DNA from 2 places in the Sporomusa sphaeroides DSM 2875 genome. Region 2 is predicted to be linked to the other one. Evidence: riboswitches for the same ligand, from Rfam matches in the RefSeq annotation. Region 2 holds a riboswitch; the other holds the start of a gene.

Region 1 (3,418 bases), 2.3 Mb from region 2:
CAACAAGGCTTAGCCCTGCTGCTTCCCGGGTTCATTATGTTGTTATCAGCTGCAAATATTAGATGCCTAGCAGTTTCTTTCTTTCCAAAAAGGCTTGCTGCGATACCGAAGCAAAAGCCGGATGCGAGGCCCGCACCGTACCGCCGGAAATGCCGCCCGGAGCCGCTTTTAGGGCCAGCGTTGTGACTACCGGTTCGTAAATAGCCGCACCGTTAATGCTCCAGCCGGTACCGCTTGACGCCAAAGCATTGGCGGCAATAGAGCCTTCTACCGTGAAGCCAACATCATATTGATACATCGCGAAATCGTTGCCCCGGGCAAACCAAACCATATTGTCGGAATTGTTGTAAATCAGCGACCAGAAATAACCGGCGAAAGTAGTAAGTGACTGACTGGGCAGATTTAAGGTTGTATCATCTATATAACCGCCAGTACCGGTGTTAAGAGTTGTCACATCCGTGTTGTACAGGTAACCGGTAAGTGCACCGGTACTTATATTACTATAGTAACCGGTTAATACAAATACCTCACCGCCAGCGCCAATGGCAATGTCGCGGAAATCACCCTTGGCTGCATCTGTCGTAGAAGTTGAGCTACCGGCAAACAAAACGCTGGAAACCATCGTGGATTTCACCAGTCTTTCCAGTTTGGAATCGGCACCGTTGCTGAAGCCGTTCTGCTGCATGCCGCCGATGGAGGTGATGTACAGGTCGCCGCCATATTCGGCAAAGCCGAAGGCGTTTTTGCCAAGGGTGCTATTGGTATTCGGCGTTGACGCCAGCGCCAAAGCCGTCGTTAATTTTACCACTGTACTGTCATTATAACTACCGGCCCAAACGTCAGTAGCCGAAATAAAGAGGGCGTATACATTATTGGCGTCAACAGCGACATCAATGCCATAGTCCTGAGCGGCTGCGGTATTGAAGTAATACTTATTGACCGTGTCGAAGGAATAGGTGTCACCGGAGGAATTTTGTACGCGGAAAACGGTTTGGCGGTCATAATCAATACCGTAAATATAATCATCGGTGCCATTTCTCTTGAAAGCATATACGTTCACCAGCTTATCCGCGGTGGCGGTGCCGTAGCCCCATTGTACCGTGCCGGAAGTCGGATACACTTGGGCAAAGGTTGCGGCATTAAGAATCCGGAACTCGCTTGGCAGCGGATTATAAGAGGAATCATAGACGGTTTCCGCAACCAACAGGCGGGGTTGACCGTCTTTATTCAGGAAATAGAATACCTTCGGATCAGGTGCTAAACCTGTAAGATTGGTAACATTATGCTGAATTGTCGGTGTGGTCGACGCATCAAACTTGCAACGGCCGACTTCGCCTACACCGCTACCCACTCCATAGTTATACAACCCATACGCTAATTCACTCGCCATTTTACATTCCTCGCTTTCGTTTTTTAATAGTTTTTCTTACCTGACTACCTTGCAGCAGCAGACTAGGCTGCTGGAGTTTTAACCTCGCAGGTTAGGCGCTAACGCTCACCTCCTTTACAAAAGTAGGGAATTTCTCCGAAGGTTAACCGGCTCCAAGACTCTCATCTTCTATAAGGGGGATTATGCCCCTACGGGCTACAGGCGAGCGGCTAAACCTCCGGATAATTCCGACCAGGATTCATTGGGGTTAAAGCCCCGCTTGAATCAAGTCTCATCTATCAATCAGGGATATCACGTTGTCGGCCAAGGTACGGCATCAACCCGGTGATCTTTCCCATGATTAATCAATCTAATGTTCAAGGCCAAACTACCCGCTTATTGTTTGAGCTTAGCTATCACGTCGGCGGTGATATCAATACCGCCATAGACCACGGTTGCTGCATCGATAATTACTGTCAGTCCCTTTTCCTCGGCAACGGCCTTAATGGACGCCTCGATTTTGTCGCCTACCGGTTTCATGAGGTTGTCTTCCTTCCGGGCTTCCTCGCGGGCGATGGTGTCGTTTAAGGCTTGCCGCTCGGCCTCCGGCAGGTCCTTGCTCCGGGTGTCGTAGTCTTGCTGCGCCTCGTTCCGCATGGTCTGAATGCGGTTCATGATATCCTGGATGCCGGGGTAGCTGGCGAAAACCTGCTGCCGGTTGACATAGCCCACGGTTTGCTCCGGTTTGGCCTTGGCCTTGGCGGCCTGCGCCCCGGCCGGGGCCAGTATGCCGCCCAGGAAACATACGGCAATAAGTAATAAAAGACTGCGTGTTATTTGCTTCATGCCATTTCCTCTCCTATTTGATTTGTGCTTCTAAGCAATAAAAAAAACTCCCTCATCGGGAGTGGTTACGCTGTCCGGACGAAAGCCGTCCTGGCTTGTTGCGTAATCTCCTCCCCATACCTCGCAGGTCAAACGGTGATTGTCAGACAGGCAGTTCTCCTGGCTCCGGTTCATTGCTTTCTCGCACCTTCCCAAAGCGTTCGCTCCAGTGGCATATCTGCGAGATTGCTCCCCGTTACAGTGGCGGGACCGCGCCGGCATTGCACCGGACTTCCCTATTAAGCCCCGTAGGGCACCTATCCCAACGATATTCATTTGTCATCACTTTCTCATTCTATACACGACTTCGAAGCATTATGCCGAAAATCAGCAGATATTGTGCCCTTGCTGTTTGCACCTGGCAGCAAACTTCACATACGCTTCCAGCGCTTCGATAATGGCATCTTCCATCATTTCAGCCCTGCCATTCCTTCCGGCTTCCTCAACAATATGCTGAACCTGCCGGACATGATAGCCATAGTCCAGCAGTGCGCGGGTTAAGGTCTCGATCCTCCGGCGTTTCATAGCTCACCTCTCCTACTACCGGACTGCGGTAAAATATATTCACTTCTCCCCGCCGGCGCAGCGGCTTTGGTTTGCTTGTCCTTTAAAGCGCCGGCATGGGGCTGCAGGCTGTCGCTATCCCCCTTTGGCAATGATTTGTATGCGGTGCCGGCTAAACGGCACCGGGTATATTACTGTCATGGGCCTGATCCATGACAGCAGCTCACAAGTGAAACAAAAAGCGCCGACTATTCCGCCCGGCGGAACAATCGACGCTTTACCTGTTGCTAAAGCTGCCTGCTGCCGGTGCCGGGTCAAAAACCGCTCGCTGGCTGTCAGGCGAGAAAGCTCACCTTAACAAGCCTCCAGTCATATGTTAGCTCAGAGCTAGCCTATGCCTGCGAGTGTTCTTAATCCCAGACCTGTGCATCGCAGGCTGTACGGATATACATGTCTCAGCTGAGACACTAGAAACCAGGCAGTACCCTGACTTGGGTCATCACCACATTCTCCTTGGTAAGAGGCTTGCAGAAATATGGCTCTCCTTCACAGTTGCGAGACAGCGCCGGAATCACACCGGACTTCCCTTTTAAATCCGCCCTGACGACGGATACCTGATTTCGTATAAAGTTTTGTGAGATCATAACCTTGAATAAGCAA
Region 2 (3,418 bases):
TAAGTTGTAGCCGCTTAACGTGATAACATCGCTATCCGTCGCTTTATAGCGGACGGTGGCATTCAAATCAATCCGGTTCCCAAGGCGGTGATCGTAATTCGGAGAGGAGGCTGTAGACCCGTTCATAGTATAGTAGGCAGGCTCTCTTTTCCCTGCATAAAAAAAGTTAAGGTTGGTCAACAGCTTTTTCTCCGTATAGGTAACGCCGGTGGACAACTGCAGCTTGGCCGCATCCTGGGCCCAGTCACCAGTGCCGGTTTTTGATTCCGGGTCGGAGAAAGAAGCGCCCAGATTGTATTGCCAGCTTTCGTTTAGTTTTTTGCTGTATTCCATTTCAATCCCTTTGTTGCGAAATTTGTCCCGGTTTATCTGAACGCTCAGATTTTTGTCCCCGCCGGGAATGACTGTGTTCTCTTTCACCCAAGCAAACTTGTTGTCGATGTTCATGGCAAACAGCGCGACCTTAAACGCTTCGTTGCCGTTAATACGCTTCAAGCCGGTTTCATAGGTCCAGCCTTCCTGCGGCTTTAACTTAATTGCCGTTGATACATTTTTGGTAAAGGGCGAGCTTGTGGCCGGCATCTCGAAGGATTTGCCGATATTGGTGTACCAGGAAGTATTGTCATTGATTTTGTATAAGGTCTGCAGCTGCGGCAGCATAATATTTTGCGAGGCGTCATATTCATTCGCTTTTACAATGTGCTCGCGCAAACCGAGGGTTACGGTGAATTTGTCGGTCATCTCGCGGCTGTAAGATCCGTATAGCGCATAACTGTCTCTGTCAAAATTTGCAGAAGAATAGTTTTTGCCGTTATGTTCCCGCTGCAGCGTCAGGCCGGCTATCAGCGAATCCTTGCCGTCCCGCAGCCACCAGGTTTTCTGATTGTCAAAATTGATGCTGTACATATCATAGTCTGTGGTCGCAGCGCCGCCGCCCTTAAGGTTAGTGGAATTATAGGCCAGGACAGACTTAAAGGCCGCCTCCTTATTGTCATACACTAAGTTAACATTGCTTCTTTTATCATAGTAAATAGATTTGCTGAGACTGTATGGCTTGGTAGCGGTCTTGCCGCTCCATCTGTTGTAAGTGCTCTCCGCATTGGAATAAGAGTAGTTGAGTGACAGCTTATCGTTCAAGTTGAGGTTCAAAAACATGGACTCGTTATTCCCTTTACCGAGGCTAATCTTGTCCGTCTTCGCGCCTGTCGTGCTATCTTTAGTAAATATGCGATTCTGTTCGTCCACTTCCGCCGAGAATTCTTTCTTGTAAAAAAACATAAAATCTTTGCCGTTTACCAACAGCGAATTACCCTTGTAATAATTTCCATAGGTGCTGCTAATCGAACCGGAGTTGTCGCCTGTCGCTTTTTTAGTAATGATATTGACTACGCCGCCCATGGCTTCCGCACCGTACAGAACGGCGTTAGAGCCCTTGACAATCTCAATCCGCTCTACGGCTTCCACGGGAATAACCCTCATGGTATTGTAGTTCATTAAGTTCACCGGCGCCCCGTTCACCAATACCAGCGTCCCTTTGTCCAGACCGCGAACTATCACCCGCGACATCATCGCGCCGTATTCCCCGCCGCCGGTGCCATAGGAAAAACTGTTAACGCCAATGGTATGATCCAGGGCGTCAAACACGTTAATAGCCCCGGTATCCTTCAACTCCTGGGCCGTGATAACTATCGTAGAGGCCGGAGTGTCCAGTTCTTTTGTTTCCATCCGTTGCGCCGTTACTACAATTTTGTCAAAAGAGAAGTCCTCATCTTTGCTATTTTCCGCACTAACATTAGTCGCCGCATTTAGCAGCAACACCATGGCCAGCAATTGAGTAAGTTGTTTCTTATTGTGTATCATCTGTTCGCATACTCCCCTCATAATCTGATCCATAACGCTGACTCCATTAGTACCGCAAAAACTCTCAATGCTTATCCATGAAATCCCCCCCGCGTATCGTTTTTATAAGTCGGAACTATTCACTGTACCGGCTGTATAACCAGGCGCTCCAGAAAAAAAGCGCGGGTCATAATTGACCCGCTAATCAAAGGAGTGAAAAAGATGGCTTATAAGAAACTCCCGGCTGCTATGGCAGGCAGCCGGGAGGATTTCTACAGCGTGAAACCAACTAAAAACTCCTGGTCTATGCCAGGAGTAAATTCAGCAAAGCAACATCACTTACTTGGAATACATTCCAAATAAGCAAGCGCACTGTAATCTCCTCCCCATCACTCGTGGGTAAAACGGCGATCTTCAGACAGGCAGTTCTCCTGGCTCTGGATCATAGCTCGCCCAAACCTTCCCAAGACTCTCGTCCCAGTGGTATATCTTCGGGTTTGCTCCCCATTACAGTGGCGGGACCGCGCCGGTATTGCACCGGACTTCCCTATTAAGCCCTCTACAGGGCACCTGACTTAACTATATTCAATTCTATTGAAACTAATTATAATCTATCACCCTTTGTCAAGGATTGTCAAGTAAATTCTGCCGATTCCGCCTGCCATCACCATATAAGGGATGAAGTTAAATGCTAAGGCAGCCAACCTGGGAGTTTTCCCGTCAGGTTGGTTCGATTATATCCGCATAGCAAATAGCCGACATATGCCGGCTATTTGCTTTTAAATTTAATATTTATGTTTAAAAGTTAGTAAGAAATTTAATGGGGTTGCATAATAATTCGTTCCCGTGTGGTTTACAATATCGTTTCTATCCAACAGATTGTCTACAGTCAAAGAAGCTTCATTGTTTTCATCCATTTTGTAAGTGGTGCTCAAGCTAGTCAGTAAATATGGCTTCATTTTTTGAGAATGCGCAGTAGCTGTTGCGGCAACACGTTCTGTTAAATAAGTTCCATTCAAGCTTGTACTCCATTTATCCTTTTGATAAGTTACTCCTCCTGTCAATTGCAGACGTCCATATTGTCTGTCCCAGTATTTTTTCACTCTCGGATCATTGCCTTTAGCTTTTGTTTGAGGATTGCCATAATTAATCCCCCAGCTATATGACCAGCTATTTTCCCCGCTTATATCACAGGTTAACTCAACGCCGGTGTTCTTAAAATCTTCATTCGTATATTTTGATATTCCTGTTGTCGAGTCCCAGGTCGCAGTAATATTATCGGTAATATCAATATGATACACCGCCGCCTTCCACCTATGACCACCATCTATCTTCTTCCAGCCGAGCTCATAATTAACACCGGTTTGCGGCTTTAATTCCGGTGCCGGCAACAGATTGTAGGCGCTGCCGTATATTTGCTTAAAGGTAGGCAAAATAAACGACTGGCCAATACTGGCGTATATATTATCCTTTTCACCTAATTTGTGAATAAATTGTCCGGATGTGCTGAAATTGTTGTAATTTGCATCTTGGGCAGCACCGGCAGTCCAGGTTTCACGGGCACTTAAGATGAAAGAGT

The links. A riboswitch is a leader RNA that binds a small molecule or an ion and turns the genes downstream of it on or off. The one in region 2 is predicted to bind cobalamin.
Region 1: another riboswitch for cobalamin. It lies ahead of SPSPH_RS14510 (OmpH family outer membrane protein); the one in region 2 lies ahead of SPSPH_RS03420 (TonB-dependent receptor plug domain-containing protein).

The regions. Positions count from the first base shown of each region.
Region 1 covers NZ_CP146991.1:3,100,820-3,104,237, forward strand. The annotation lists gene SPSPH_RS14505 (hypothetical protein) at 59-1,390, opposite strand; gene SPSPH_RS14510 (OmpH family outer membrane protein) at 1,766-2,215, opposite strand; cobalamin riboswitch at 2,348-2,530, opposite strand; gene SPSPH_RS14515 (hypothetical protein) at 2,582-2,779, opposite strand; gene SPSPH_RS14520 (hypothetical protein) at 2,904-3,116, shown strand; cobalamin riboswitch at 3,219-3,391, opposite strand.
Region 2 covers NZ_CP146991.1:760,456-763,873, reverse strand. The annotation lists gene SPSPH_RS03420 (TonB-dependent receptor plug domain-containing protein) at 1-1,893, opposite strand, end outside; gene SPSPH_RS03415 (hypothetical protein) at 2,062-2,202, shown strand; cobalamin riboswitch at 2,244-2,428, opposite strand; gene SPSPH_RS03410 (TonB-dependent receptor plug domain-containing protein) at 2,625-3,418, opposite strand, start outside.